Regions from separate parts of the Nitrincola nitratireducens genome, predicted to be linked through region 1. Evidence: predicted binding sites of a transcription regulator. Region 1 holds the regulator's gene; the other holds the start of a gene.
What was found. Region 1 encodes FliA, which starts transcription of late flagellar genes. Its sites were predicted from a motif close to CTAAAGTTNNNNNNNNNNCNGCCGATA; they were not measured.

Region 1 (11,370 bases):
TGTCAAAATAATACCTAACACTTTACTTTGATAAAGCCGTGCGGCGGATGCATATGTAAAATCAACACTTGGCTTGTACGTTAAACGCTCATCACCTGGGATAATTTTCAACTTATCCGTCTGGCGCGGATCAATCATCAACTGCATACCGCCAGGACAAAGTAACGCAAGACCCGGCCTCATACGGTCACCGTCGACCGCCTCTCGTACCTCAATAGCACACTGCTGATTTAACCTCTCTGCAAACACCTTGGTAAACGTAGAAGGCATATGCTGAATAAGCAAAATTGGATGCGGAAAATTCGACGGGATACGCGTCAAAATTGCCTGCAACGCAGCCGGGCCCCCTGTAGACGCCCCAATTACAACCAATCGACAGTCTGGAAGTTTAGTCGGTTTAGCAAGGCTAGAGGTAGACACTTTTGAAAGAGAATCTTGTTGCCGAGCCGATAATCCACTGACTGTCTGATCTTGACCTGAGTGCACTCTAGACACGTGTTGACGCCTCGCCTCTAGAGCACTTTTTACTTCCACATCTCGTGTAGAGCCGACAGATGGAACAGAAGGCTCCGGCCGGAATACCATTGTCGTCGAGGACCCGCTCGCCGAAGGGCTCCGACCAAACGCGGCATTGGTATTAAAGTTACGAGAGGTTCCTAATGCAACAACTCGATCAATCAATTCCTTACGCAAATCACTCGACCGATCCATCCAAGCCCGTATATCTTTAGGCAAATAATCAACGGCCCCAGCCTCTAATGCACGTAACGTCACCCTTGCTCCTTCATGAGTCAAGGATGACAGCATCAACACATTTGTTGGCGCAACTTGCATAATTTGCCTTACCGCTTCAATACCATTCATTTTTGGCATTTCAACGTCCATGGTTATAAGATCCGGCCGTAGACGCGTTGCCTTTTCTACAGCCTCAGTACCATTTACGGCAGTCCCAACAATTTTAATTCGCGGATCACTTCCTAACGTTTCTTCTATCCTGTTGCGAAAAAAACTCGAATCATCAACGATCAATACTTTTACCGCCATACAGAAATCACCCACTCAATCGAGCTAAACCGACTATTCTGCATAGCGTTTCAAAAGGTTTGGAATATCGATAATGAGTGCTATCCGCCCGTCACCCGTAATTGTTGCCCCAGATAAGCCTTGCGTTCCATGTAGAATAGACCCCAATGGTTTTATGACCACTTCCTCCTGTCCTACCAATTGATCAACAACAAAGCCGACTCGGGTAGTACCAACCGAAACAATAACAACATGCCCCTGTTCTGGCAGATCGGCAACTTCACGTCCTTTTACCAACCAACGTTTCAAGTGAAATAATGGCAATGCTCGATCACGAACAATGATCACCTGTTGCCCATCCACAATATTTGTTTTGGTTAAATCCAAATTATAGATTTCGTTAACATTCACCAAAGGCAACGCAAATGCCTGCTCCTCTAAAGTCACCATTAGGGTCGGCATAATGGCAAGCGTTAGTGGAACCTGGATCGCTATCTGAGTACCTTGTCCAAGAACAGAATCAATTGCCAAGGTTCCATTTAGCTGGGTAATTTTGGTTTTGACGACATCCATACCAACGCCACGACCTGAAATATCTGAAATTTCAGATTTTGTCGAGAAACCCGCTTGGAAAATCAAATTAAAGCATTCATGATCAGTTAAACGAGCAGCAGCTTCTGGGTCAAGCATACCTCTAGAGACGGCCAAACGACGCAATTTCTCCGCATCCATACCAGCGCCATCATCACGAATGATTAATAGAATATGATCGCCTTCCTGTTCCGCCGAGAGCAAAACATGCCCCTCTCTTGGCTTGCCCATCATCTCACGATCTTCAGGCGACTCAATGCCATGATCAACAGCATTTCGAACCAAGTGGATTAGAGGGTCAGCTAAAGCTTCAACCAAGTTTTTATCCAAGTCCGTCTCTTCACCACGTAACTCGAGACGAATTTCTTTTTTCAAACTTCTTGATAAATCTCGAATTAGACGAGGAAAGCGTCCAAACACTTTTTTAACCGGCTGCATCCGTGTTTTCATTACGGATGTCTGTAAATCTGCCGTGACCATGTCCAATGTACCCAAGGCTTTAGACATTTCCTCATCATCACCCGCACCGCCCAACCGCACCAAGCGATTTCTAACCAGAACCAACTCACCCACCATGTTCATGATTTTATCCAGCAACGCGGTATCAACGCGGACGTTACTCTCTTGAACAACTTTGGCTTGAGCAACAGGTGAAGGAGCAGAGATCGCGGCTCTCGTTGCTCCGTTATCTTCAGCCCCACTCGACGACATAGACGAGTAATCATCTTTGATAAACGTATCGAACTCGGATGAAGATTTTGTCGGAGGCGATGATGGAGTCGGGGACACATATGCAAATGCACCTTCCCCCTTGGCCTGCAAGTCATTCAGTAGCGCTTCAAACTCGTCTTCCGTTATCTCTTCATCGGAACTCATCGAAGCGGCTGAATCGGGCAATTTACCAGGCGCTCCTCCAGATCCGTGCAATTCATCAAGCAGTGCTTCGAATTCACTTTCAGTAATCAAATCATCGTCGGTATCATATGTGTTTGCTTTAGAGGCAGGTTTAGATGCTCCAGCGACTTCTCCTAGCAACAAATCAAATTCGTCATTTGGAGTGTTCGGATTCAACGAAGGCGATGGTGAGACTTCCGCTTTTACAGCAGAGGGAGCTGGTTGTGCAGGTGCAGCTGGCTTAGCCGTAACTGGCTCGGGAGAGTCCTCCACCTCGCCGGAAACAAAAGCCTTCAAACGCGCAAGGAGTGCATTTGATGCGGGCTGAGGTGCTTCTCCATTGCGAACATTGTCAAACATGACGTTGACAGCATCTAAAGATTGTAAAACCACATCCATAAGTGCGGCTGTGAGTTTAATTTCACCGTTTCGGAGCAAATCGAATAAATTCTCTGCTTGATGGCAGCAGTCAACCATTGGATCAAGCTGAAGGAAGCCGGCACCGCCTTTTACGGTATGAAAACCTCTGAATATAGCATTAAGCAAATCACGATCATCTGGCCTTTGCTCAAGATCGACGAGCTGTTCAGACAACTGTTCTAGAATCTCACCTGCTTCAACGAGGAAATCTTCTAGTATTTCCTGATCGACATCCAAACTCATAGACATCCCCTATTCAAAAGCCTAGGCTTGACAACAGATCGTCAACATCATCCTGATTAGACACTGCGTTAGCTTCTTTATTTTTTAATTGAGGACCTTGTGCTTTAATCTGGTCCTCAGCTTGTTTACTTGGATTCGTTACTTTTTTAGACACATCCATGCCGCTCAACCGCTCAACCTTTGACGCCATCTCCATTAATTTAACGAGCTGGGCTTCAACTTGGGTCATTAAGGTAATAACACGCCGAATAAGCTGACCTGTAATATCTTGGACACTTTGTGACACTAAAATTTCAGTTAAGACTGATTTTAACTCAGCCACTGTTTTTTCTGATTCATTTTTGACCATACAAGTTCGGTCATAGACACCGTCCAAAGCTTTAAAATCACCCTCGAGCTGCCCGACTAATAACAACAAGTCTCTAAATCGCTCAGATTGATGATCTAAACGGTCAACTAGTGTTAAGGATTTATCAACACGATCCATTGTCTCATGCGAGTTCTTATCGGTTAGTTCGATCACATAAGCAAGACGATCAGAAGCATCCGACATCGATGGCATCCCTGATGATGTAACAGCTCCACTGCCAATTTTTTCACCAATATCACTTGAGAATGACTTAATTGCCTCATGCAAACCGCGGGTTAGATGCCCTACTTCATTGTAAAAAACTTGGTGTCTCGCTTGCTGGAGCTGGTTAATCAAATCAATAGCTGTGTGCAACTGACCCTGATCAATTGCCAAAACCAACTCTCTGGCCTTTTGGCTAGTAGCTCTTCGAGTCCTTCGTATTCTAAATTGGCAATTTGACTATTCATTGTTTAACTCTTGTTGTAATGAGCACACGAAAACATCGATTAGGTAATGCGTTCGAAAATCTTCTCAATTTTCTCTTTCAACACCACAGCCGTAAAAGGCTTAATGACGTAGCCATTCACACCAGCCTGCGCCGCAGCGATGATCTGTTCACGCTTGGCTTCAGCCGTCACCATTAAAACAGGTATATGCGCCAACTCAGGATCGGACCTAACCTCTTTAAGGAGGTCTATTCCTGTCATACCGGGCATATTCCAGTCTGTGATCAAGAATTCAATTCGACCTTGTTTTAGTATAGGCAATGCCGTTCTACCATCATCAGCCTCATCGACATTGGTAAAACCGAGATCACGCAACAGATTTTTAATAATTCGTCTCATGGTAGAAAAATCATCTACAACAAGAATTCTGATGTCTTTTTTCAAGACACTATCCCCCAGCTATGATCACTAAAAACATAATTCACTATCATCTATAGTAATCACGGTTTGTCGATATCTCAAACAAAAGCGACTACTTAATTCCAACCTTTTAAACGACTTCTAAGCCTCAGGGCGGCTTGAGAGTGTATTTGACTTACTCTAGACTCACTCACCCCAAGAATACTACCTATTTCTTTTAAATTTAGCTCTTCATCGTAATATAAAGCCAAAACTAACCGCTCTTTTTCAGGTAAATCACCTATCGCTGCAACCAAAGCACTACGAAAGGCATCCTGACTCACTTCATCAGATGGGCTTAGATTATCCCCTTCAAACTGCAAAGCTGATCCTTCATCAGACTCCTCTGTTAGCTCATCCACACTGAATAAACGCGCTTCCATAGAGTCTTGCAACAAAGCATGGTACTCGGACAATGAGATACCGAGCTCATCGGCTACTTCTCGATCAGAAGCATCCCGCCCTTCACGACTTTCTATCTGACGCATAGCCTCAGCGACACGACGACCATTTCGATGAACCGATCTAGGCGTCCAGTCACCACGTCTAACCTCATCAATGATCGCTCCACGAATGCGGATACCCGCATAGGTCTCAAAACTGGCTCCTTTACTCATGTCATATTTTGACGCGGCCTCAAGTAAACCAATCATTCCTGATTGTATAAGATCATCCAGCTGCACACTCGCAGGCAAGCGCGCCATCAAATGCTGAGCAATTCGCTTCACAAGTGGTGCATACTGTTCAACCAATTCGTGGCTGGGCGTAAATTGGAGCTGATTATACATGCAGCTTCTTCGTCTGATGTTGTATTTAAATTCGCTGAACCAATCGTTCGACAAAAAACTCAAGATGTCCCCTTGGGCTTTTTAAAACAGGCCAACTGTCTACTTTGATGGCTAGCTGTCGAAAAGCAAGCGATGATTTACTGTTCGGAAAAGCTTTAACAACAGGCGTTTGTTTTTGAACTGCTTTTCGAACTGACTCATCATAAGGTATTGACCCGACATATTGAAGGGTTACATCCAGAAAGCGATCCGTTACAGTCAGAATTTTATTAAACATATGCCGCCCCTCTGTATCTGAATGAACCATATTAGCGAGAATCCTGAAGCGCGTCATCCCATGATCTCGATTCAACATTTTGATCAACGCATAGGCATCCGTAATTGAAGTCGGCTCATCACACACCACCACCAACACTTCCTGAGAGGCTCTGACAAAACTCACCACTGACTCAGAAATACCTGCAGCGGTGTCAATGATCAATACATCCATCGAGTCAGCAATATCATTAAACGCATAAATTAATTCTGCATGCTGATGTTCTGACAAAGTCGTCATTTCTTGAGTACCGGAAGATGCAGGAACAATCCACATGTTGTCGTCAACACGCACCAATACATCTGCCAATGTCGTGTGACCATCTAACACATCTGCAATTGTTCTTTTTGGTCGTAAACCCAATAAAACATCTACATTCGCAAGCCCCAAGTCTGCATCCATCAATACAACGCGTCGCCCCATGTCACTTAGGGCTGTGGATAGATTCACGGAGACATTGGTCTTCCCAACCCCTCCTTTTCCACCTGTAACCGCAATGACTTTTACTGGATGAGCTTGTTTCATATGATGCCCTTACTAGCCTGCTCGAAAGACAGGATCAGACTCATCATCCGATGACTGCCGCTGTGAAACAACCACCGCTCTGCTTACGAGATCTCTCCTTTGCGCAACAATCAAATCATCTGGAATTTTTTGACCATCTGTGACATAGGCTATTGGCAACTGTTTTTCCACCACGAGACTCAAGGCCTCACCCACACTGCCTGACTCATCCATTTTCGTCAATACACAGGCGTTGAGATTCAGTTCTTTATAGATTTCATAGGTACTGCGCAACAACTGTCTCTGACTTGAGCAGGAAAACACCAACAATTTCTTTATTCTCATTGACACAGATGAGAACATTTCCATCTGAGTTTTACCCATTAAATCACGTGTATTCATCCCCGCTGTATCGATCAGAACCAATCGCTTTCCTCTCAAGGATAACAGCACTTCTTCTAAACTGTGATTTTCATCCACAACCCGAACAGGCACGTCTAAAATGCGCCCAAAGGTTTTTAATTGTTCATGTGCAGCAATCCTAAAACAGTCAGTTGTGACTAACGCTAAACTAGAGCTGCCGTGCTGCAAAACATAACGAGCAGCCAACTTGCCAATCGTTGTTGTTTTTCCAACTCCTGTTGCCCCGACAAAGGCAACCATACCACCCCGCTCTATAAACTCTTCGCCAACGACAGGTATAGCATCTGCAAAACGGCCCAATGCGTTTCGCCACGCATCCTCCTCAGACAAGTCTGATTCGATTGAGGACACCAATTGCTGAACCAGTCGAGCACTTAAGCCCATTTGCTGTAAACGAGCTTCCGTCTCTCGAATAACCATGGTGGGTGGCTGATATTGCGCAGGCTTAGAACGAACGGGTGGCTCCTGCACACGCACAATCTGCTCCTGCATCATGGAGCGAAGCTGATGTATTTCCTGCTGCATAACGCGAATCAAGTCATCCTCTGGTGGCGACTGGCGTACATTTCTTGCAGCAGGCGGTGGTGCATCCGACCAATCGTCCGATGCAAAGGAGTCCTTAGACACGACTCGTGATCGTGCATCATCTTGAGTTTTAAGAGAACTCAAAATAAACCTTAACTCCTCATCGTCTTCATCATCAATCTGCTTGTTTTGCGTATGATCCAACACTGGGATAGGTTGCTCTACTGCACGACGCGCCTCGGATATTTTTCGTTCAACACGCTTTAACTCTTCAGCCAAATCAGGATCAGAACGACGTGATTGAGCGCGCGGCACAGCGGCCTTCTCTTCCCGCACCGCTCTAGATTTTGAACGCAGCATTTCGGCCTGAGCTTGCTCATAATCTTCCTCTCGAGCCGCAACCACTTCAACACCACCGGCGACTCGATGATTCGATATAATGACCGCATCCGCTCCAATCTCCTCCCTGACACGCCTCATTGCTTGTCGCATATCAGGAGCAAAAATACGTTTCACTTTCATAATTGATCCTTACCGAAACTGCGCTCATTCATCCACATTACGAATTACCACCCACCGTTGCAACAATGGTCACCCGTTTACTTTCAGGTATTTCTTGATAGGAAAGCACATGTATTTGATGCTCACCATATCGAACAAATCTTGCCATCAAGGGTCTTACAGGAGCGGCAACCAATAATACCGACGGCTTTCCCATCATCTCCTGCTGCTGAGCTGCACGCCCCAATGAGGTTTGCAAACGCTCTGCCATCCCAGGCTCCAACACTAAGGTTTCATCGGACGGCTGACCCTGCTGCATAGAACCCAATAACATTTGCTCTAAGCTAGGTTCTAAGGTAATCACTGGTAATTCTTGATCTGAACCATTAATTCCTTGAACAATCAAACGTGACAACGCTACCCGTACTGCCGCCGTTAACGCCAAGGGATCTTGCGTTCGATCAACAGCTTCAGCCAAGGCTTCAGCGACAGACCGAAAATCCTTAAGTGATACCTGCTCCATTAATAGATTCTGTAATACTTTCAACAATACACTGACCGAAAGCTTTTTGGGTACTAATTCTTCAACCAATTTAGGGCATGTTTTAGTCAACATATCCAAAAGCTGCTGCACTTCCTCATGCCCCATCAAATTATGGGCATTATTTTGCAAAATCTGATTTAAATGGGTTGCAACAACCGTACTCGCATCAACAACAGTATAACCTAATGTTTGCGCATGCTCCTTATGTCCCTTCTCAATCCATACAGCATCTAAACCAAACGCAGGATCCTTAACCGCCACCCCCTTCAAACTACCAAAGACCTGCCCCGGGTTAATTGCCAATTCTCGGTCTGGATACACCTCCCCTTCACCTGAGATAACACCCATCAGCGTAATTCGATAAGCACCTGGCATTAAATCAAGATTGTCTCGTATATGAACAGACGGTACTAAAAACCCTAAATCTTGAGACAACTTCTTCCTAACACCTTTAATCCGACCCAGTAATTGCCCGCCCTGCATCTTATCCACCATGGGAATCAAGCGGTAACCAACCTCCAGACCCACCATATCTACAGGCATTACATCATCCCAATTCAAGTCACGCTGTTCTTCTTCGGCAACGACTGCATCGGGCAAATCGGTTTCCGACTGCTGAAATTCTTTTTGTTTCACCTGTCGACTGTGAATCATATAGGCAATTCCCGCTGCCACAGCCGCTAGGGAAATAAACGCAAAATGAGGCATACCAGGTACAATACCCATCACAAATATCACACCGGACGCAACAAACAACGCCCTAGGCGATGAAAACATTTGCGTAAATACCTGACTCCCCATGGCTTCAGATGAGTTTGCACGTGTCACCATGACCGCGGCCGCTGTTGACAAAAGCAATGAGGGCAATTGCGCGACAAGCCCATCACCAATCGTCAATAAAGAGTAGTTTTTCATTGCTGTATCAAAATCCAAACCATGCTGAAGCATACCGATTCCCAAACCACCCAGCAGGTTAATCACTAGGATCAAAATACCCGCAACTGCATCCCCTCGAACAAATTTTGATGCACCATCCATAGACCCATAAAAATCGGCTTCTCGCGTCACTTCTTGTCGACGCTCACGCGCCTCATCCTGTGAAATCAACCCTGCGTTCACGTCCGCATCTATCGCCATTTGTTTACCCGGCATCGCATCCAAGGTAAATCGAGCACTCACTTCCGAAATACGGCCAGCCCCCTTCGTTACCACTACAAAGTTAATAATAACCAAAATCATGAAAACAGCGATACCCACAACATAATTACCGCCAACAACCACTTCACCAAAGGCTAAAATAACTTGACCCGCAGCAGCACCACCTTCATGACCATTCAAAAGCACCACGCGTGTAGAGGCCACATTCAGCGCCAAACGCATAAGCGTCGCCGCTAACAAAATGGTTGGAAATACCGCAAAATCCAGAGGGCGCAATGCATAAATACACACCAACAACACAACAATCGATAAAGCGATGTTGAATGTAAAAAAAACATCCAACAAAAAAGGCGGAATAGGCAAGGTCACCATGGCCAATATCACCAACAGCAACAAAGGAATACCTATATTCCCCTGCCCTATTCGTTTCGCACTCTGTACAAACACACCTCTATCCACAACACCCAACCGTCAACATAATGACTAAAAAGATAAAATATTTGATATAGAAACCTATTGGCTATTTAGAGCGATCCATAAAACGCCATTTTTTTGACAAAAAAAGCCAAACAACACCTATTGATGGATCTATGCAATTTTCAAGCCAAATTAATCAGGATCAACTCGAAAAGTCTCTGGAATTTCAAGATCTTGCTCTCTTGGCGGTGGAATTGAAGACTGATTATAGGAAGGTGTGTTTTTTAATTGGTAGACATAAGCTAACACTTGAGCAACGGCTGTATACAAACCTGTTGGGACTTCATCTCCAACCTCCGTTGCATAAAACAGTGCACGTGCTAAGGCCGGTGATGATAGGATCTGGACATCATTCTGTTGCGCTATCTCACGAATTTTTAGGGCGACAAAATCTGCACCGCGCGCAATAATAACGGGAGCATCGCCTTGGCTTTGATCGTACTTAATGGCGACAGCGTAATGTGTCGGGTTGGTAATCACGACATCTGCATTGGGTACATCTTTCATCATTGTTCTCTGCGACATTTCATATTGTAGCTGACGAATACGCCCCTTCACCTCGGGCTTACCCTCGGTATTTTTCATTTCATCTTTCACTTCCTGCATCGTCATTTTCAGTTTTTTGTTGTAGTCATACAACTGATAGGGCACATCTACCAATACAACCAAAATCATGGTTGCACTGATCAGCAAAAAAGACCAAGCCAACACCTCTAACGCATGCTCAATAGATGTTTCAATGTTTTCAGCTGTCAAGGCCATTAACTCAGGCCTCATCACCATGACCACTAAAACAGATACTGACCCAACCACCAATACCTTCGCTATCGCCTTAAAAAGCTCTACCAGCGACTTCATCGAAAACATTCGTTTAATCCCGGCTAATGGATTCAAACGACTGCCTTTGGGCTGCAATGACTCACCACTAAAATTCCAGCCACCCAGTGCGATTGATGAGAAAAAACTGGCTAAGAAGACCATCAGAAAAAAGCCCCACAGGCTGAAAAAACTCTCCCACAGGGCTTCGTACAAGTGAAGAAACATAAATGCTGGATCCGATACCGCGTCTCCTCGAATACTGAAGTTATGGCTAAACATTCGCATCATGGTGTGCCCAACATGACTACCAAACATCAAAGCTGCAGCAGCTGAAGCCATTAGCAAGGCTAGAGTTGTCAACTCTTTCGAGCGCGCGATATCCCCTTTCTTTCGCGCATCTTGTATGCGCTTCGCCGTGGGTTCTTGTGTTTTTTCCTGACCTGTTTCTTCAGCCACTGACTTTTCCCATTAAAGCAACAATGAATGAATAAAACTTAGCATAAAGTCAGTCATACGCACGTAGTGATCATAGAAAATCGGGACATTTACCCAGTGCATAAACAATCCCACCAGCATAATAAATGGAAAGCCTATCGCAAAAATATTTAACTGGGGTGCTGCTTTTGTCATGATACCGAAGGCAAGGTTAATAATTAATAATGCAAGGATTGCAGGCATCGCCATCAATAGTGCCGCCATAAAAAGCCAACTCAGCATCAGAACGATGCGCATAAACACTTCACCATCCACCCCAGTAAGTCCGACGGGTAAGTAAAAAAAGCTCTGGGCTAAGATTTCAATCATCACCAAGTGCCCATTCATTGCCAAAAATAATAACGTCGCCATCATTGAGTAAAACTGAGCAACCACAACAACGCTAACACCAT
Region 2 (21,892 bases), on a different contig from region 1:
TAACGCGCATCAAGGCGATGCTTCAATGAGGTTAAATGGTTAATTGCAAAGGGCAAAAATGCAGCGGAGGCATGAGAGATTCGCCCTTCCAAAAAACCGGAGTCATTTGGCAAAAACTGAGCACGTGTGTGACGACGAAGTGCCAAGCTAAGGGCGGGCGCACCATAGACAACAGAGTGCTCACCACTCAGAATTAACTTACCGGGCGCCAATGCTGACATCATGAACTAACGTAATTTAATATGCCGCCTAACAGGCGACATATTCACGCTTATGTTGATGAATCGCAGCTAAGCGAAAGCGACCTAACGTGGCTTTCGGTATCTCAACAGACTCGCCTTGGCGAGGGTCAGGATAACGATACAGGTCTAGATACTGATCATAGTTAAGCTCTTGGCGCTCGGCCAACATATCCATATGGCGCTGGGTATGTAAGCAGGCCTGATAGCCCTCTTGGATAGAGCCACTAAAAAACTCAGCAACGCAGCCAGAGCCATAACTAAAAAACCCAACTTTTTTACCCGCCAGATTTTCTTTAACGTTATCCAGTAGCGAACACAAACCAATATAAATCGATGCGGTATAGCTATTGCCAATAATTTGATTATAGCGAAGCGTAGGTTGTATTTGCGCTTCAATCCCTTCAGCTGACAACTCACATTGATTTGATTTCGCTAGATGCTGATGCGCTTTTTGTGCCATCCGACTAAATGGCAAGTGGTAACAAAAGTAACTAAAATCATTGAAGCCAATTCGACTCACCTCAGAAAAGCTATCCCAGGTTTTCTTCAATGCTTTTAAGTATATTTTTGTCGAGTACTTGCCATCAACCAACGCTGTAGAACGATAATTAGGCCGCCAAAAATCCATAACATCATCGGTGTAATTGCCGACTTCTGCATCAATCGCCATGATACGTGGATTATGGCTAATCAACATGGCAACAGCACCGCAGCCTTGCGTCGCTTCACCGGGGGTATCAAGATCGTAACGTGCGATATCCGACGCGATCACCAACACTTTAGTGGATGGCTGACGTGCCACCAAGGCACACGCCATCTGCAATGCAGCCGTGGCACTGTAGCAAGCCTGTTTTAATTCAACCACTCGACAATTCGCATTCAACCCTAATAAACGGTGCACATAAATACCGGCAGCCTTGGATTGGTCAATACCTGTTTCTGTGGCCAACAATAGAGTTGAAATCGCGTTTGTCCCTATACGCTCGATCAAAGGTAAAGCGGCATTAGCGGCCATCGTCACGATGTCTTCATCGTGCGTTGCCATTGCCATCTTCTCTTGACCGATACCGGTATAGTACTTCTCTGGGTCAGTTTGCTGCTTCGCAGCCAACGTCCTTAAATCAAGATAAAAGTTGGACGTATAAAAACTGATTTCGTCTATACCCACTGACATATCTGCTAAAGTTCCTCAACGCTCTTCAACAATAAGCGCTTTGTTCCTGTACAGTGCTGAAAAATCTGACGTACCGAGCAGAAACATCGCCGTAACAAATTCACGCCGCAGTTTTTCGATTGCAGCTATGACCGCATCCGCTGATTCCATGGCAGGTTGTAATAATGGAGCTGCCACCCCGCAAAGCGAGGCGCCGAGTATAACAGATTTCGCCATATCAATCCCATCTCTTATACCACCACTGGCAATCAAAGTGGCCTGATCCAAAAAAGGCTCGGCCAACTTCAAGGCTAAGGGCGTTGGCAGCCCCCAATCCTGGAATTTCAAACCTAAATCCGTTGCATCGAACTGGCGACGATGGTGTTCAATTCGGCTCCAAGATGTCCCACCGCTGCCAGCGACATCAAAATAACGAACTCCCGCTCCTAGCCCTAAACGAATATCCGCTGGTGATAGCCCAGACCCCACTTCTTTTAAAATAATAGGCAGAGTCAAGCGTTGCTGAAGCGCTGGATAGCCGCTGACAGACCTGCAAAATTCGTATCGCCTTCAGGCTGAACTGCCTCTTGCAGAGGGTTCAAATGCAAATACAGCGCATCGGCCTGCAAAACATCAACCGCACGCATAACGTCTTCATAACCCACGCCACAATTCAACTGCACCGCGCCAATATTCGCAAACAAAGGAACGGAGGGTGCAAATGGGCGAAGCGAAAAGCTCTCTTTTGCAGCCTCAGATGAAAACATCACTCGCTGCGATCCAACCCCCATCGCAACCTGACACGCCTCAGCGGCAAGCGCTAGGTTTTTATTAATGTGCCTAACCAGCTCATGATCCCCTCCTGTCATTGAGGAGATCAGCAAAGGAAAGCTGAGTCTTTTACCTAAAAACTCCACACTGGGATCAATTTCAGCGAGAGACACTTCTGGCAACGCCCGGTGCGTCAAACGAATTCGATCGAAATAAGCACCTTGACGATCCGTCTCCGGGTCCTGCTCAATCACTCGAATATGTTCGATTTTCCGCTCGTTGGTTTGATCGCTCATGAGCGCTCCAATTTAATATGCGCTTCCATCAACTCACCCGGATTGGTTTGCGCGGATAACAAAGACAACTCACCACACAAGACCACAGCACCGCAGATGGCGGCTAAGCGTCTAGCATTTTCTCCAGGCTGTCGATCTGCCTTACAGCCAAGCCGTGTTAAGTTCTCTTCAACAAAATCGATCCCTTTACCATTACCAACACTGCCAACGATCACATTCGGCAAGGTGCATGAGAAATATAAATCACCCTGCCTGACCTCAGCATGAACAATCCCTTGCGATCCCTCGATAATATTGGCAGCGTCTTGCCCTGTTGCCAGATAAAACGCCAGCAGCATATTGGCATAATGTGCATTTGCACTACGAATTCCACCGGCGATTAGAGTGCCAATTAAATTCTTTTTTATGTTCAGATCGACAACTTTTTCAGGCGTGGTATTTAAACGACGCTCACAAATATCGCGCGGAATGAGTATTTCACTGACCACATACTTCCCGCGTCCGAGAATCCCGTTTACGGCTGTCGCTTTTTTGTCAGAGCAATAATTGGCCGAAATAGACGAGTAGCGCAGCTGAGGGTACTCAGCCAGGATCCAAGGTATCAGCTTATCGGCTGCATTCGTCACCATATTGTGTCCAGAGGCATCTCCCGTGGTGAACTCCAGACGCAAATACATCAGGTTACCGACCACTTGGCTGTGCATATCAATAAGCTGCGCAAAACGACTGCTTCTGGCCACCACTGCATTCAACTCAGGCTGACGCTGCTTAATCGATACCAAGGCTTGATGCGCGGCCCAAGCATCCTCTGCCTCAAGCAAGACTGATCGCGTCATTCGCTCATCAATAACATTGGTCCGAATACCTTCAGTGAGCATCGAAACTCGTGCACCACGCCCCACCGAATGCCATAAAGGAATTTCGTAGGTTGCGAGCGGCACACTCACCTTTTCATTTAAGGTTTCACCCGTGATTTTAAGCGGACCTACCCAGCGCATCGGGATAGGGGCTTGAAGTAGCTTGTGAGATTTCATAGGTTACTGAGTCAGAGAAACGACGAATTTTAGCGACCCCTTCGGGCTTATGCAATCATCGACTTAGGGTTAAAGATAGAGGCATTATAACAAAAAGGACCCATAAGGGCCCTTTTAGCGTTTATTTGTATCCTGAGCGAATTAATCCAGCAGGTTCCGACCCTTGCTTGCAGCAATTCGCATGCGCAGCGCGTTCAATTTAATAAACCCTTCTGCATCTTTTTGATTGTAAGAACCCGCATCGTCTTCAAAAGTAGCAATGCTTTCATCAAAAAGACTATCGGCTGAACGACGCCCAACCACTGAGACCGCTCCTTTGTACAATTTAACGCGGACATCGCCGTTGACGTGACGCTGGCTGTAATCGATCATCTGCTGCATCATTTTGCGCTCTTCAGACCACCAAAAACCATTGTAGATCATCTCGGCATAACGTGGCATCAGCGCATCTTTCAAGTGAGCGACTTCGCGATCCAAGGTAATTGATTCTATCGCACGATGTGCTTTCAACATAATGGTGCCACCCGGTGTTTCATAGCATCCGCGTGACTTCATTCCCACAAAGCGGTTTTCAACGATATCCAAGCGCCCAACACCGTTTGCTCCCCCGATTTTATTCAGAGTTTCAAGCACTGTCGCAGGGCTCATGGCTTCGCCATTAATTGCAACGATGTCACCTTTCTCATACGTCAACTCAAGATAGGTTGCTTGATCCGGTGCTTCTTCAGGACTGACGCTCCAACGCCACATATCGTCTTCTGCTTCAGCCCAAGGCTCTTCCAACACACCACCTTCATAGGAAATGTGCAGAAGGTTTGCATCCATAGAGTAAGGTGATTTCTTTTTCTTGTTGCTGAAGTCAACAGGTATGTTTCGCTCTTCGCAGTACTGCATGAGCTTTTCACGAGACGTCAGATCCCACTCACGCCAAGGTGCAATCACTTTCACGCCAGGTTTTAGAGCATAGGCTCCCAACTCAAAGCGCACTTGATCATTACCCTTACCCGTTGCACCATGAGAAATCGCATCAGCACCGGTCTCGTTCGCAATTTCAATTAGACGCTTTGCAATCAATGGACGTGCGATGGATGTGCCCAGCAAATACTCACCTTCATAGATGGTATTGGCACGGAACATTGGAAATACGTAATCACGGACAAACTCTTCACGCAGATCTTCGATGTAAATCTCTTTTACACCCAAGGCTTCGGCTTTTGCACGGGCTGGCTCAACTTCTTCACCTTGCCCTATATCTGCCGTAAAGGTCACCACTTCACAGGCATAGGTGTCTTGTAGCCAACGAACAATTACTGATGTATCCAGGCCGCCAGAGTAGGCTAAAACGACCTTTTTAATATCGGACATATTTAATGTGCTCCAGATCACTGAAACCAGCCACTCACCGCGAGTAGCTGTAAGAAAGACGTTAATACGTATTTTGCAGAGTGTAACAGAAAGACTCCGTTTCTGCCTCTATTCACGCTCAAGTCGAATTGTCACGCGACGATTTCGTGTGCGATTTTCTTCGGTATCATTATCGACAACAGGATAGCGGTCACCATGATAGCGCATAATAATGATGTCTTCAGGCACCCCGCGGCCAACCAGATACTCCGTCACGGCTTCTGCTCTGCGTCTAGACGTATCACGATTTAACAAGCGGCGCCCGACATTATCGGAATGCCCGTCAATAAAAATCTGCTGAACCGAGGGATCGGTTAAGACATACTGAATAATCTGATCCAAGCGCTCGGTGGTGGCATCCGACAATCGAAACTGCTCAGGGGGGAATAAAACAGCGGTTCGAGCAATCTGCCGATAGTTAACAGGCAGCAACTGGGTTAAGCAATCAAGATAATCATCATAGGCAGGGGCAAAATTCACAGACGATATCCCCACTGTGACGGGTTCAGAAGTCTGGAACCACTGTTGTGCACTGAAGGTTGGAAACAAGCCATTATGCAATGCTGCCAGCATTCGAATTGCAGAGTCGCCTTGAACCACAACCTGTCCCTGACTGACGCTCAACTCAGTAATGGCCTGAGGCTGACGCCCAGGTTGCCAATTCGGCATCTCGGCCACAAGTCGCACCGAACCATTTAACTGCTGGCGCTGACTTGGCGTCAATCTAAACACTAGATTTTCGCCAGCCTCCTGCTCGAATACTCCTTCACCAAAAGAAGGAATACGCTGCGTCATCCGACACATAAAGGGGGACATATCAATTTCCCATGCAGCTGTTTCAATGGTCGGCCGAAAGGTAACCGCTTGCACGATGACAGGCAAGATCAACAACGCAAGTAAGGACAATTTACACCAACACTTCATGAACACAATACGGCCTTTCCACATTATCGTTGAGTCTTTATCGGCAAAGACAACAGATTATTTAGATGACGTTTCACTCAATAACACAGACTGATAGAATACCCTTAACACATGAGCATAGAGTAAGGATTTTTTTTGGCACAGTCATCCGATAAAACAAATATGGCCGACCGCTTTCGCGGATACCTGCCCGTCGTTATTGATGTCGAAACGGCAGGATTTAACGCGCAAACTGATGCACTTCTGGAAATCGCAGCCGTTACGCTGATTATGGACGAACAAGGTTACTTGCACATAGACAGCACTTATAGCGCAAATGTAGTGCCTTTTGAAGGTGCAAATATCGAACAATCTGCTTTAGCCTTTACGGGCATTGATCCTTGGGCACCGTCTCGCAATGCCATCAATGAAGCGGATGCCCTTGAAACCCTATTCAAGCCCATTCGCAAAGCTGTGAAATCCAATGGTTGCAAACGAGCCATACTGGTTGGACACAACGCCACATTTGATCACAATTTTTTATTCAAAGCCGCTGAGCGTTGCCAACTTAAACGTAATCCTTTTCATCCTTTCTCCACATTCGACACAGCAACACTGGCAGGGCTTGCATGCGGCCAAACCGTACTTGCCAAAGCCTGCGAAGTAGCTGGAATCGATTTCGATAACAAAAAAGCGCATTCTGCTGTTTACGATACGGAAAAAACAGCCGAGCTGTTTTGCATGATTGTGAATCGCTGGAAAGATATGGGTGGCTGGGATCTTGTACTGGATACACGATAACCGCTTATCCAATCATCAAAAATGGCTGATCGCTCTTACGCAGATCAGCCATACTGAATTCGGCTTAAGACTCAGCGTTTTCAGAAGCGCCTGATGCAGCTGCAGCAGCCTTTACCATTTCAGCCAACTCACCTGTAGCCGCCAATTCGGTAATAATATCGCAACCACCAACTAACTCACCATTGATCCATAGCTGAGGAAAGGTCGGCCAGTTTGCGTACTTTGGTAGCTCACTGCGGATATCTGGATGCTCAAGAATATTGACAAACGCGAATCTTTCTCCGCAAGCCATTAAGGCTTCAGTTGCACGGGATGAAAACCCACACTGAGGAAAGCGAGGCGTCCCTTTCATGTATAAAAGGATAGGATTTGACTCGATCTGCTCTTTGATAACATCAACTACGCTCATTAAAGCACCTATAACACTATGGGGTTGTGAGTAACCATGGTCGATTCAACGCAACCATGCTCGAAAGCAAACTTAAACCAAGCCTACTTAATTCTTGAGTAATACTATCAGATACTCTTGCTTCCTTCTTTAACTATGATGTCAGAATTGCAAGATTCAAGCATCAAAATATGATTTTTTCTCTGGCAATTGCCAAATGATCACTCACACCCTAGAATACATGTCTTTTGGCAGCTAGGGCTGCCTTTTTGCGTTGTAGGGAGAAAAACGAGATGACCATGCAACCCCTTATGAATACGTATAATCGCATGTCAGTAGCCTTTGATTATGGCCAGGGAGCATGGATTTATGACACTGACGGCCACAAATACCTTGATGCACTCTGCGGAATTGCCGTCACAGGGTTGGGCCACGCGCATCCTGCAATTACTAAGGCTATTTCTGAGCAAGCAGGAAAGTTAATTCATTGCTCTAACCTATATTCGATCCCTTTACAGCAAGAGCTGGCAGCAAAGCTCGCGTCTGTATCTGGCATGGATAACGTCTTTTTTGGCAACTCAGGTGCCGAAGCGAATGAAGCAGCAATTAAAATTGCGCGCCGCTACGGACACAATCGCGGCGTCGACAAGCCTACGATCATTGTTATGGAAAACTCCTTTCATGGACGCACACTGGCGACGCTAAGTGCAACAGGCAACCGTGCCATTCAAGCAGGATTTGAGCCTTTAGTCAGCGGATTCGTTCGTGCTCCTTTTAACAATCTCGACGCGATTCGCCAAATTGCTTCAAACAATAACGATGTTGTCGCCATATTGGTTGAACCCATTCAGGGCGAAGGCGGTATTCATGTTCCGTCGAACGAGTATTTAGAGCAACTTCGTGCCATCTGCGACGAAAATGATTGGCTTCTGATGCTAGATGAAGTACAAACAGGCAATGGGCGTACAGGTAAGTACTTTGCTTACCAACATACGTCTATTATGCCTGATGTCGTGACAACGGCTAAAGGATTGGGTAATGGCTTCCCTATCGGAGCTTGCCTAGCACGCGGTGCCGCGGCAGAAGTCTTTGGCCCAGGCAATCATGGCACAACCTATGGCGGAAGCCCCCTTGCTTGTGCTACCGCACTCGCTGTGGTGAACACCATTGTAGAAGATAAACTTTGTGAGCATGCAGCGTCACTCGGGCAGTACATACTCGATGGCTTTCATATCCAGCTCGCAGACGCGCCTTATGTAAAAGAAATTCGCGGCAAAGGCTTGATGATAGGTATCGAGCTCACAGACGCAGGTACCGAGTTAGCCGTACTTGCCAAAGTGAAAGGAATACTGTTAAACATAACAGGTGGCGGACGAGTTGTTCGTTTGTTGCCACCTTTGATCATGAGCCAGAACGAGGCCGACCTCATGATCCATACGGTTTCTAAACTCATTCGTATTTATGCGGGTGATGAGGCTGACGCCTGATTCTCAGAAACCCTCTGATAAAAACTGACCTCTGGAACCGGCAGCTACGCTGCCGGCTTAATTTATGAGTAAAAGACATTTTCTCACCTTACTTGATTTAACGCCTGCTGAACTGAATCAACTGATTGCTCGGGCGATCGAATTAAAACAAATGCGTAACGAAGGCGTGATTTACGAGCCTTTCAAAAACCGTGTTATGGCGATGATTTTTGAAAAAGCGTCTACGCGAACACGCGTATCCTTTGAAACGGGTATGGCTCACTTTGGGGGTCATGCAATGTTTTTATCGCCCCGAGACACCCAGCTAGGACGAGGTGAACCCGTAGAAGACAGTGCACGTGTCATTTCATCGATGGTCGACATCGTAATGATTCGCACCTTTAGCCATGCACTGGTACAAACATTTGCTGAATACTCATCGGTGCCCGTAATCAACGCATTAACGGATGACTTCCATCCATGTCAATTGCTTGCCGATATGCAAACTTTTCATGAGTATCGTGGCAGCATACAAGGCAAAACGGTTGCTTGGGTCGGCGATGGTAACAATATGTGTAACTCATATATTAACGCATCACGCCAATTTGACTTTAAACTCAACATTGCCTGCCCTGAGGGCTTTGAGCCAAATGCCGACCTTGTTGCACAAAATGCCGATCGTATAACGCTATTGGAAGCACCTGAAGAGGCCGTTGACAAGGCTGATTTAGTCGTCACAGATGTTTGGGCCTCAATGGGGCAAGAAAGCGAGCAACGTGAGCGTATTCGTGAATTCAGAGGTTACCAAGTCACTCCGCAACTCATGGATCTTGCAAATAAAGATGCCTTATTTATGCACTGTTTGCCTGCTCACCGCGGTGAAGAAGTCAGTGCCGACATGATGGATGATCAACGTTGCGTGGCCTTCCCAGAAGCCGAAAATAGATTGCATGCCCAGAAAGCGCTTATCGAGTTTTTGCTAAAGGACCTCATCTGATTGACTTAGATGCTAGAGCTTGAAAGGATCTATCGCTATACTTTGTCCGGATAGAGTCAGCATTTGCTTTCTCTATTCGGTGTACAGCTTTCATTCATTCGCCGGAGTCTGGCATGGTAGAATTTCGTCATCTGAAAACACTGGCCGCACTTCGTGATGCGGGTAGCTTAGTCGAAGCCGCTGATCGCATACACCTGACTCAATCAGCCCTGTCTCACCAAATCAAAGACCTCGAAGATCGCCTGAATTGCTCCTTATTTATTCGCAAAACCAAACCTATTTGTTTTACCAGCGCAGGCAAACGCCTACTCGCCCTTGCCGATGAACTGCTACCAATGATCCGAAATGCCGAAAGAGACATTGCTCGACTGGCCGGCGGAGAAACGGGAAGATTGAACATTTGCATTGAATGCCACAGTTGTTTTGACTGGTTAATGCCAACAATTGATCACTTTCGTCACAACTGGCCCGAAGTTGAAATGGATTTATCGACTGGATTTAGCTTTTTACCCTTACCGGCCCTTGCACGTGGGGATCTGGATTTGGTTATTACCTCAGATCCAGAGCCTAAAGCCGGCATTGAGTACATCCCCCTCTTTAGTTACGAGTCTATCCTCGTCATGCACACTAAACACCCGCTTACCCATCAGCGTTGTGTTCAGCCGAGCGATCTAAAATCTGAAACCCTGATTACCTACCCTGTTGATCAATCAAGACTTGATGTATTCACTCGCTTCCTTGATCCGGCGGGCGTTGAACCGAATCATACACGGACATCCGAGTTAACCGTCATGATCATGCAACTTGTGGCCAGTGGCCGCGGCGTTTCAGCTCTTCCTAACTGGGCGGTTGAAGAGTACTTGCAACGTAATTTAGTTGCAGCTAAGCCCTTAGGTGAAAAAGGCCTATGGTGCACGCTTTACGCCGCGATTCGGGAGGAGCAAGTGCAGGCAGAGTTCATGCAAGATTTTTTGAACACTGCAAGAGACATTACCTTCCGGAATTTACCCGGGATAAAAACAGCCTAAGCCTTGTTTATTAGCGCCAAAACCGTAAACTCTAGGCTTTTACAAGCCATATGATAAGAGTATTTATGGAACATTGGAGCCCCAAAAGCTGGCGTACTAAACCCATCGCCCAACAGCCTGTCTACACAAATCAAGCCAGCCTTGCATTAACCGAGACCCAGTTGAGCCAATTACCTCCACTCGTTTTTGCTGGAGAAATTCGCTCACTCACTCAGTCCCTCGGTGAGGTTGCACAAGGCAAAGCCTTTCTATTGCAAGGCGGAGATTGCGCTGAAAGCTTTTTGGAGTTTAATGCCAATAAAATTCGGAACACCTTCCAAGTCTTATTGCAAATGGCAGTGGTGCTGACCTTTGCAGGCAGTTGCCCGGTTGTTAAGATTGGCCGTATTGCTGGTCAATTTGCCAAACCGAGATCAGCAGGCACTGAAACCATCAACGGCATCGAGTTGCCGAGCTATCGTGGTGATATCATCAACGATATCGAATTCACTGCAGCCGCACGTGAGCCTGACCCACAACGCATGATTGCGGCCTACCATCAATCCGCTTCAACACTCAATTTATTGCGTGCATTTGCAACGGGTGGTTATGCTGATCTCCATCAGGTACACCGCTGGAACCAAGGCTTTGTTGAAAAAAGTCCTCAAGGTGAAAAATATCAACACCTTGCCGATCAAATCACACAAACACTGGCGTTTATGGAAGCTGCGGCATCAATGCGCAAAACACACCTCAGCTGCACGAGACTTCACTATACACCTCTCATGAAGCCTTACTGCTGAACTATGAAGAAGCCTTGACGCGTCAAGACAGTTTGACAGGACAATGGTACGACTGCTCAGCACACATGCTCTGGATAGGGGATCGCACTCGTCAAACAGACCATGCTCATGTTGAGTTTTTGAAAGGTGTTCATAACCCTGTCGGTATTAAAATTGGTCCAAGCACTCAAATCGACAGCTTACTCACCTTGCTTGATACGTTAAATCCTAACCGTATACCGGGTCGCATTACACTGATTGCGCGGATGGGAGCCAATGCCATCACAGAACTGTTACCGCCTTTGGTTCGAGCCGTTCAGGCCTCAGGACACCCAGTGGTCTGGAGCTCTGACCCAATGCACGGCAACATTATTAAAGCTTCTAATGGCTATAAAACACGCAGTGTCGATGCCATTTTGACCGAGATGAAAGGCTTCTTCGAAGTTCATAAAGCCGAAGGCACATACGCAGGCGGGGTACATTTTGAAATGACAGGCGACAATGTCACTGAATGCATTGGTGGTGCTTTTCAAATTACTGAAGAAGGCCTCGCTGACCGTTATCACACGCATTGTGATCCAAGACTCAATGCTGATCAGTCGCTGGAACTCGCGTTTCTGATTGCCGATACCTTGAAGCACGCGCGGGGCTGATATGGAAAAGCTGCTTAGCTCCCTTCTCAGCCATAAAGACAATCGTTTACGTCTTTTTGATATGGGCCGCCGTGTCAGCAAGCTATCAACGGATGTATTTACCAAGGTTGAGCAGAATTTAGTGCCCTATCCTATGCCATTTCTCCATCACGCGTGGATAGGCATGCTGATGTGGAATCCCAAAAAGAAGGATGAAAACCTCATCTGGTTTTTGAAGTTCCCGTTAGATGAACAAGGGTTTTTAGTACAGGCTGCCCGCGATGATATCGTGAACCGCTTGCTACAGAATGCGCTAATGCCTGATATCGATAAAGAAGATGCCCTTAAGGACAATCCTTTCTCTTTCACACCCGATGCAGAGAAAATGGCGATCTTTCATGCGCAAGCCGCCTTGATCTTAGGGCAACCCGCCTCCCAGTACTATGAAGACGTTCAGCAGTACCTATCGGCTCAACGCCCGTATGAGTATTGGGAAAACCTGGGGTTGCAAGGCATCGCTGATTTCATCGTCCGATTGGATCAAGGCACGAATGAGCAATCCCTATGCACGAACTTTGGCTCATTACCGACGCCCCTACTGCTGTCCATCTCGCGTTTGCTTGAACACAGCCAGCCAAGCTATCCGCTTCTCAGTACGTTGAGTCAATATTTAAACCAATTACTCGAACACGAGGAGTGTTCGCCCGACATGATTGCGGCCTTGGTCAGAGCCATCTCAAACACAACGCTCACACAGACTCGTGATGAGATGATCATCAACGTTCTCTCAAGCGCTTACGCAACCCACACTGAGGTTTTACTGGCCGTTGCCACTCGAAATCTAACCAGCCTGTATCAACCCGAGATCTTACACGCTTTTTTGGAAAGACTTGCCATTTGCGACGCAGGACAACAAGCCTTTACTCGCATCTTGTCTGACTTAATGTTTTTGCCAGAAATGCGCGCATTAATTCTAAAGGCCTTTAGACACGATGGACTGTCCGACGCATTACGACACGCAATAGGTGCCATGCTTGGACAAAAACGCTCAGCCTCCTCTCACTAGAAGGCCGTCGAACGTCACACTGGATTCAGCGTGACGTTCGAAAAACAGCTTGGGCTTGGAATACCCGTTAGCACCCTATCGGACACTGCATCAGGCGGGTAAATCTAAGGTCAAGCCCAAAGACTTGACTTTAGCAACCGATTGCTCTCGAAAGCGCTCACGCACACGTGAGCCTTTCGGCTTTGTTAAATAGAATAACAGTGTTGCTGCCAACTCGGGTGACACCTCTTGCTCCTTCGCAAAGTCGGCGATAAAAAGTGCTGTTGTTGTATCACGTTTGTCTTCGATCCCTTTGCGTACAGGTATGTGAAGCGACTCACCCTGACGAACACGTCGACAGAGTTGCTCATACGCAAGCTGGAATGCAGGATACACCTGCCCCTCCTCCTCTGTTCGTAAACGAAACCAGCCCACTTCTTGACCCGCAAAGTACACCGCAGGATGAGTCCAATCATAGACACTTGGTTCATGAGCATGGAAGCAGGCTTCCGTATAGGCTTTATAGGCGGAAGGCAAACCAAAATCGCCCTGCAAACTTCGCAGTATATTCAAAAACTCAGAAATAGATGGCATCCAAGCCAGTGTTTCTTTACAGCGATTGACGGCAGCCACAAGCTCTGCCTCGCTATAGCCACTCAAACTTAATGCCCATTCTCGCTTGGCTAAACGTATCTCGTGCTCTGTCTCAAAGCAGCTTTTGAACTTATGACCGTAGATAGCCATAAAGCGAGCAAAAATCATGTTGACATGCGACTTGGTTTTAACCGAAATTAACTCGGACTCTTTGGTTTCTGAGACGGCATCTTGACTACCAGTCGGTATCCTTGATGTCCATGATGGCCGCGGTAACCCGTTTTCGGCTTTCGCGAGTATCTCGTCGGGGGTTTTCATTCACACTACCTGCCAATAATTGATCTGAACGCTTGTCACGCGCCTCTTGAGACTGCTGCTTAACCCATTCACGCTTAACCCAAGCGAGGAACTTTTGATCCCAATTGGTTTCACGCTTATTATCCTTAGCCAACCAATACAGTACAAACTCATCCAAACAGGTCTGAGCAAATTCACTGGGAATCGAATGGCGTGCTAAAAATTCGTGAAATGCAGCCGAAGGCTTCCAGTGCATTGACATGGGTACCATCCGTTGGTTGCGCTCTTCGTGCTGTTCAAAAATGGCCTCCAACTCGTCTTTTTGTCGACGCCAGCCATTCGTCCCCCCAAACGTCGGTGCAGGCCCGCGGGTAACCTTAGGTGCTTCCGGCTTGGCTCTGGGTGGCAAGTGATCATACACGGGCAGGGTATTCTCTGTGCTGACCGAAACAACAGGGGGAGCGGCATGAGCACTCACCTGCTGCGGCTGATGGGTTGTAGAACTGGACCCCATCTTTGCCTTGACTCTAACCGTACCCGAAGTACCGATAGAAAGCACTAACACACCTTGCCGACTCAAACTTTCTGCAATTTGCGTGAGGTACTCAACTTCCCAGAAACTCGCCAAGTCATGCCATTGGCGATTTGAAAACATGACCTCAGTGTAGCCTTTTCCGTCTGGTAAACCATTCAATAGCAATGAGTCCCTCAGCAGCGAAAGCAAAATGGCCTCATCAGCTCCAAAACGCTTCGCTAACGAGGGGTAAAACAAAATCGGTTTTTCTGGAAAAAAGTCACTCATACTGGACTCAACTATTGTGCAGGGGTCATTAGCCATCCTTTGCAAAGTCTTCAACCGCTCTTAAAACATCGCTGCGCGAAATCATCCCGACCAGCTTCCCACTTTTAACAACAGGTAAACAACGACGCCCTTTTGCAATAAAAATATCTGATACGGCAATAATGTCCGCATCATGCGGAACCGTATCAACCTGCGTCGACATATAGTCAGATACATGCCCTCCGCTTCCCATCTCTTCCTCATGATAGGTTTGACTTAAAATCGCACGTAAACAATCCACTTCGGACAAAATACCGACGAGCCCTCCTTCGGCATCGATCACGGGAAATGCAGAAAGCTTGTACTCCCGGAGCGCACTAATGGCATCAAACAAATCGGTTTCGGGGTGGAAGGTCACAAGCTTAGTGGCCATATAATCTTGAGCTTTGACAGATCTTAACATGTCTGATTCCTCCAAACGCTAAACTTAATAGAGAGTGTCACGTATCTCTATCTCACATTAAGTGTAGCGTATTTTTTATGGTTGAGAGGTGTCGGCACATTAAATTCGTAACTCGAATTCGCTTAAGTACTTGAAGACTTAAGCAAATACGACTGTTTTATTGCCATGCACCAACACACGATCCTCAAGATGCCAACGCAAGCCTCTTGCCAGTACTGATTTTTCCACATCACGGCCCAATCTAACCATGTCATCAGGATGATCCCTATGGGAAATACGCGTCACATCTTGGTCAATAATTGGCCCAGCATCCAAATCCTCTGTCACATAATGGCAGGTTGCACCAATTAATTTCACCCCCCGCTCATGTGCTTGATGATATGGCTTAGCCCCGGCAAAAGAAGGCAAGAAACTGTGATGAATGTTAATAATGCGATGCGGGAAGTGCTCGCAAAGTGCAGGGGGCAATATTTGCATGTAACGCGCTAACACGACTACATCCGCTTGGTATTCAGCGATGAGCTGTTCAATTTTATCAAAATGCGGCTGCTTATCCGCTGGATCTACAGGTACATGATGGTACGGAATTCCATGCCACTCTACCATGCTTCGCAGTTTATCGTGGTTTGAAATGACGCAGGGAATTTCGCAAAAGAGTTCTTCACTGTGAAAACGATACAACAGATCAGCCAAGCAATGGGACTCTCGACTGGCCATGAGCACAACGCGCTTTGGTTTAGCGGAGTCGGTAATATCCCACTCCATATTGAATGACTGCGCAATCGGTCTAAAGGCTTCTTTCAATGCCTCTAAAGAGAATGGCAAGGTCGCTGCACAAATTTCAACACGCATAAAAAAGTAATTGCAGCCGGGATCGGTATGCTGGTTCGCATCGGCAATTGAGCCGCCGTGGCTGGATATAAAATTACTGACCATTGAGACAATGCCCACACGGTCGGGACATGACAATACAAGGCGATAACGGCGATCCATGATATACCCTAATCTGCTAAACAAAACGTCGATTTTAACAGGAACTACCTCAGTCTACTAACACTTGATTCCCCTACCGGTGAAGTGTTTTCCTTTTCAGAAACGGATTTAGGATTGAACATCAATGAAATATTCGCTTTACTTAGAATCAAAATCATTTGATTTCATATGACAAAATAAAAACAGTGAGTCATGCAATCACATGATGCATATCTATAAAGGACGCTGTTTATGACCTATGCCCCCGAACGCTTGGCTCCCTTATCTGCCCGCAGATTAGGCATTGATACTCATCACGAGCCAACCATTTACCTAAGGAAAGACAGCCCTGTCTGTCGTTCTGAAGGATTCGATAGCCTACCCAGAGTGTTAGTGACCAGCTCAGGCAGTCAGTCGATTGTTGCATCGCTGAATATGATCACCTCCGATCTACTCAGTGAGAATGAGGTCGGTTTTTCAGAATCCGCTTGGAAACACCTGCAAATCGAGAGCGGAGACCCTATCTGGTTATCACACCCAAAACCGATTCAATCCCTCTCACATGTGAGAGCTAAGGTCTACGGACACACGCTCGATCTTGAACAGTTTGAATGTATCATCAACGATATTGCTGAAGGCTATTACAGCGATGTTCACCTTGCCGCCTTCATTACAGCCTGCGGTGATGATCACTTAAACGATGATGAGATTACCTATTTAACACAAGCGATGGTGAACTCGGGCAGTCGTCTTGATTGGCAATTGCCAGTCGTTTTAGACAAGCATTGCGTCGGTGGCTTACCTGGAAACCGGACCACCCCCATAGTTATCTCAATCCTCACCGCCTGTGGAGTGACCATCCCTAAAACATCGTCACGCGCAATCACTTCACCTGCCGGAACGGCTGATACAATGGAGACTCTAACCGAGGTCAGTCTTTCAATTGAAGACATGCGGGACGTCGTTAAGCGAGTGGGCGGATGCCTTGCATGGGGAGGTTCTGTCAAACTGAGTCCCGCTGATGATATCCTCATTCAGGTTGAACGTGCTTTGGATATTGACAGTGAAGGACAACTCATCGCGTCGGTTTTATCCAAAAAAATTGCCGCAGGTGCAACCCATGTATTGATCGATATCCCTGTAGGCCCAACAGCTAAAGTCCGCAGCCAAATCGCCGCGGAAAAGCTAGCGAATAGCTTTAAAGCCGTTGCAGAGAAGCTCAATTTAACCTTAAAAATCCTATTTACGGATGGCAGCCAACCCGTGGGCAGAGGTATTGGCCCAGCGCTCGAAGCTTACGACATACTGGCCGTTTTACAAAACCAGCCCAACGCCCCTGAAGATCTAAAACAACGCGCTGCAGAGATCGCGGGTGCTATGCTGGAAATGATTCAACCCTTATCGCCTGGTGAAGGTAAGATAAAAGCGCTAGACACCATCGAAACGGGGGCCGCATGGAATAAATTCATGGCCATTTGCAATGCACAAGGGGGAATGAAGACACCACCTGTGGCGTGTTATCGTTATGCACTGATCGCTCACGAGACGGGTGTCGTATCTGGTATTGATAATCGCCAATTGTCTAAAATTGCAAAACTGGCTGGGGCGCCTGCCGATGCGGCAGCTGGGGTAGAACTCCATGCCAAACTAGGCCAAACTGTCCAACCGAACGACCTGTTACTCACCTTGCATGCAGATAGCATTGGCGAACTCAATTATGCTGTTGATTATCTGTTAAACCACCCAGATATCATCCAGTTGTCGCCCCAACCAAACACCCAAAAAGAAGAAAGACCATGAAGACACTTGTGTTTAACCTTGAATCAGATGCCGCACTCGCTGCTCAAATCACCCATGGGTTACAGGCAGAAGCCGGTTCCTTGGAAATGCGGCACTTTCCAGACGGCGAAAGCTATTTAAGAGTACATGACCGCTGCGCTGATCATTCATGTATCGTTTTTTGCAACCTGTTTCACCCTGATGAAAAGATTCTTAGACTGCTATTTTTAGCCGATACTCTAAAGGAGCTTGGCGCTCGCCAACGCATTTTAGTCACCCCGTATTTAGCGTATATGCGTCAAGATAAACGCTTTCACGAAGGTGAATGTGTTAGCTCAAAACCCTTTGCAAAACTCTTATCTCAAGCGTTTGATGGCTTAATTACAATTGATCCGCATCTGCATCGCTATCATTCACTGTCAGATATATACTCCATCAATACTCAAGTTGTGCCAGCCGCACCACTGATCGCAAAGTGGATTACTCAGCACATTAACCAACCAGTTATCATTGGCCCGGATTCAGAAAGTGAGCAATGGGTTTCACAGGTCGCGGAAATGGCTAAAGCGCCCTTCCAAATTTTGGAAAAGGAACGTTTAGGCGATTATCAAGTCAATATTTCAACACCTGAGTTAAGCGCCTACCTTGAGCACACCCCTGTTCTTGTAGATGATATTATTTCCAGTGGGCGTACAATATTGCGAACACTGGAACATCTTGAATCGGCGAACATGAAAAGAGCAACGGCCATTGGTGTCCATGGCATCTTTGCAGGAAATGCCTATGAAGGGCTTTCGAATAAAGCGAATGTGGTCACCACGGATTGTATTCCTCATATCAGCAATCGTATTGAAACGGCAAATGCTTTGTCAAAAGCGATACGCATAATGCAACACTCACTTTAAAACAGGTTTTTGAATGAACGACGTTATCAACTTACTGAACCAGCACCGCTCAATCCGAAAATTTACTGAACAAAGCGTTCCAAGTGAATGGGTTGGCGAAATTGTTAAGGCCGGACAAGCCGCTGCAACCTCTAGCTTTATCCAAGCCTGTACGGTTATTCAAGTCAGCCAAGGGGATGTGCGCAATCAACTCGCTGAATGTTCAGGTAATCAAATCTATGTAGCTCAAGCCCCTATCTTCTTAGTCTTCTGTGCGGATATGCACCGACACAAAGATGCCTGCGAGCAACACCAGCAACACATGCTGAGTGGCTACACAGAACAGTTTTTGACGGCCTCACTGGATTGTGGACTCTTTGCACAAAATTGTGCGGTTGCGGCTGAGTCACTGGGCTTAGGCGTGGTGTATATTGGCGGACTTCGCAATCAAATTGCACGTGTTTCTGAACTTTTGGAACTGCCAGAATTGGTCTACCCAGTCTTTGGAATGTGCTTAGGCTTCCCAGATCAAAACCCCGAGATCAAACCACGACTCCCATTGGAGATTGTCCTAAAGCATGAAAAGTACTCTGTTGATGCTGATGTAAAACACATGCATGAATACGATGCTCAAGTACAGGAATACTATCGAACCCGGACGGGTGGTGGTAAAGAGATGACGTGGACAGAGCAAATATCAGGCATGCTGGTTAAGGAGTCTCGCCCTCACATGCTGCCATTTTTAAATGAAAAAGGGTTTTTACTTAAGTAATACGACACAAGGACGACAAGCCTATGTCGTCCTTATTTCCAAAACGGCTTACGACAAATGCTTGACCCACTCTTTGACCCAATCAAGTGCCACACCTTCGGGATCGGCAGTCTCACATGCATCAATAAATAAAACGTCACCTAAACGTTTGGCTTGTAACTCCTGCAAGAGCTCATCCAGCATACGACCCGCATCAGCAAAGCTATCATATGAGCTGTCTCCCAATGCAATCACCCCATATTTCCGATCAGGCATGAGCGGAAACTCATCTTTTAACGATTGATAGAAAGGGTAAATATTATCAGGCAGCTCGCCCTGCCCAGTTGTCGAGGTACAAACCAACCAGACGGCTTCAAGATCCTGCCGCAGCTCCGCCAAGTCAAAACTCGAAAACACTTCGCTTTCGTGTCCTTGCCCTCTCAAAAACTCAGCACATTCTTCAGCCACTGATGTACTGTTGCCGTATACAGATCCTACTAAACATACAACCTTCGTCATTCACTCTGCCCTCTCAACAATGATACTAGCAATAATAATGGATTCGTACTCGCCATAACACATTAAAAATGCACGGGTATTTGATTAAAAGAGCTAACAAAGGCGAACAATGCTCTCTTCATAGGTGCGTCAAGCCATCTTGCAAAACACCTATCAATGCCTCAGAATTGTTACTTTATAACACTTTAATAGCCTAGGTAATTATGCAAAGAATTACAAAAGTGCCCACCAATATCATCACTGGATTTCTCGGCAGCGGAAAAACAACGGCGATTAATCAACTCATTAAACAAAAACCAAAAGATGAAGTCTGGGCTATTTTAGTCAACGAATTTGGACAAATCGGTATAGACTCCGCATTGATGGCAAATGAAGATAATCTTCATATTAAAGAGCTTGCTGGTGGCTGTGTTTGCTGTACGCTAGGCCCTAGCTTAACGATCACACTGGCCATGCTGTTAAGAAGAGTGAAACCCCATCGACTCATTATCGAACCCACAGGACTTGGTCATCCTGCTGGGATTGTCGATGTGTTAACCGGTGTTTCATTCGAAGAAGCGATCGACTTACGCTCCATTATTTGCGTACTCGACCCTGCCGTCCTTGAACACCCAGGCATCTTGGCCAACCCTATTTTCACCGATCAACTTAACCTTGCTGATATTGTGTTAATTAACCGATGCGATCTGAGTCCAGCCAGCCTTTGCCAAGAAGCCCAACACGCCTGCGAAAACCTCTTCCCACCCAAAGAGTCTGTACTTAGAACACTTTTTGGTGTTTTTCCTTTGAGCTTGCTCGACAACCCACGTCAGTCTTTTGAAAGCATGGAGCCTTACACACGCCATGCAGATACACAAAATGACGCGGTTCACCACGCGTCTAACGGACAACAGACGTCCTTGGCCTTTTCACCTCAGCATGCAGAACCCAAGCCTATGCCCGGAAAGCCGATTCGTAAATCTCATGCGCATGACGGAATACAGACCTATGGTTGGATTTTTGATGCAAAGGACAAATTTGAGTTTGATTCCCTCAAAGCCGAGTTAGACCAAATGACAGATTTAATGAGGTTAAAAGCCGCAATCAACATTGGACACACTTGGGTGAGTTACAACCGCGTTTTCCAAGATGCATCAGTACTTCCACTCGCATGGAGGAAGGATTCCCGATTCGAGATCATCAGCAACACTACACTTGACGCTGATGAAATCGAACAAAGTTTGATCAAACATATTACATCGACCCCATAACCTTCACTAACTGATCATGGCAGGCATTTGACGACGAACACAATTCCTGCCTGCGGCTTTCGCCGCATAGGCCGCTACATCCGCTCTCTTGTAGATACTCGACACCGTCTCCAATGGTTCACACTGGACTACACCAAAGCTTGCTGTCACTGGAATATACACACCTGAGATTTCAAGAGGGTACTCAGAGACATGCTCTCGTAGACGCTCTGCCAAATAATGGGCTTCTTCCAGAGCCGTATCAGGTAAGAGTATTCCGAACTCCTCACCGCCTAAGCGCCCTATCGTATCCATTTCCCGTATTTCATCTTCTAGAAGCTTGACAACTTGACGTAAGACTTCATCACCAATGGAATGGCCGTATCGGTCATTGATCTTTTTAAAGTGATCAATATCCAACACTATTAAGCTCAGAGGTGTTCCATGCCGGCGAAAACGTGCTGTTTCATACTGTAGTTTTTCGAAGAAAATTCGTCTATTTTTAACACCTGTCAGAAAATCCATGCTCGCTAAATTTTTTAATTCAATATACTGTCGATGACGATCAGTGATATCTCGTGTTGAACCATAAATCGTTGCGATAATGCCTGGAGCCGAAAAGAAAAACTTAATGGTCGACTCTACCCAAACCTGACGGCCCAATTTACATTGAATTTCAAACTCGAACAGTTCATCACACTC

Region 2: the regulator FliA is predicted to act here: its motif matches at 5,863-5,889, upstream of D791_RS10600 (flagellar protein MotY).

The regions. Positions count from the first base shown of each region.
Region 1 is NZ_AONB01000026.1:1,233-12,602, forward strand. It holds gene D791_RS16825 (protein-glutamate methylesterase/protein-glutamine glutaminase) at 1-1,044, opposite strand, end outside; gene D791_RS16830 (chemotaxis protein CheA) at 1,078-3,171, opposite strand; gene D791_RS16835 (protein phosphatase CheZ) at 3,185-3,916, opposite strand; gene D791_RS16840 (chemotaxis response regulator CheY) at 4,030-4,401, opposite strand; gene D791_RS16845 (RNA polymerase sigma factor FliA) at 4,506-5,216, opposite strand; gene D791_RS16850 (MinD/ParA family protein) at 5,242-6,057, opposite strand; gene flhF (flagellar biosynthesis GTPase FlhF) at 6,070-7,506, opposite strand; gene flhA (flagellar biosynthesis protein FlhA) at 7,544-9,634, opposite strand; gene flhB (flagellar biosynthesis protein FlhB) at 9,797-10,939, opposite strand; gene fliR (flagellar biosynthetic protein FliR) at 10,952-11,370, opposite strand, start outside.
Region 2 is NZ_AONB01000011.1:29,113-51,004, reverse strand. It holds gene D791_RS10625 (mevalonate kinase family protein) at 1-224, opposite strand, end outside; gene D791_RS10620 (hydroxymethylglutaryl-CoA synthase) at 250-1,416, opposite strand; gene D791_RS20955 (alpha-hydroxy-acid oxidizing protein) at 1,432-1,911, opposite strand; gene D791_RS20950 (alpha-hydroxy-acid oxidizing protein) at 1,908-2,462, opposite strand; gene D791_RS10610 (hydroxymethylglutaryl-CoA reductase) at 2,459-3,496, opposite strand; gene D791_RS10605 (argininosuccinate synthase) at 3,638-4,861, opposite strand; gene D791_RS10600 (flagellar protein MotY) at 4,970-5,806, opposite strand; gene rnt (ribonuclease T) at 5,987-6,604, shown strand; gene grxD (Grx4 family monothiol glutaredoxin) at 6,669-7,013, opposite strand; gene D791_RS10585 (aspartate aminotransferase family protein) at 7,286-8,479, shown strand; gene argF (ornithine carbamoyltransferase) at 8,544-9,455, shown strand; gene D791_RS10575 (LysR family transcriptional regulator) at 9,569-10,483, shown strand; partial or broken gene D791_RS10570 (class II 3-deoxy-7-phosphoheptulonate synthase) at 10,549-11,897, shown strand; gene D791_RS10565 (DUF3549 family protein) at 11,899-12,942, shown strand; gene D791_RS10560 (replication protein P) at 13,033-13,833, opposite strand; gene D791_RS10555 (DnaT-like ssDNA-binding domain-containing protein) at 13,751-14,614, opposite strand; gene D791_RS10550 (CBS domain-containing protein) at 14,643-15,056, opposite strand; gene purU (formyltetrahydrofolate deformylase) at 15,195-16,049, opposite strand; gene D791_RS10540 (thymidine phosphorylase family protein) at 16,281-17,828, shown strand; gene D791_RS10535 (ribose-phosphate diphosphokinase) at 17,825-18,712, shown strand; gene nfsA (oxygen-insensitive NADPH nitroreductase) at 18,726-19,463, shown strand; gene D791_RS10525 (flavodoxin) at 19,512-19,961, opposite strand; gene D791_RS10520 (CobW family GTP-binding protein) at 20,165-21,211, shown strand; gene D791_RS21455 (diguanylate cyclase) at 21,218-21,892, opposite strand, start outside.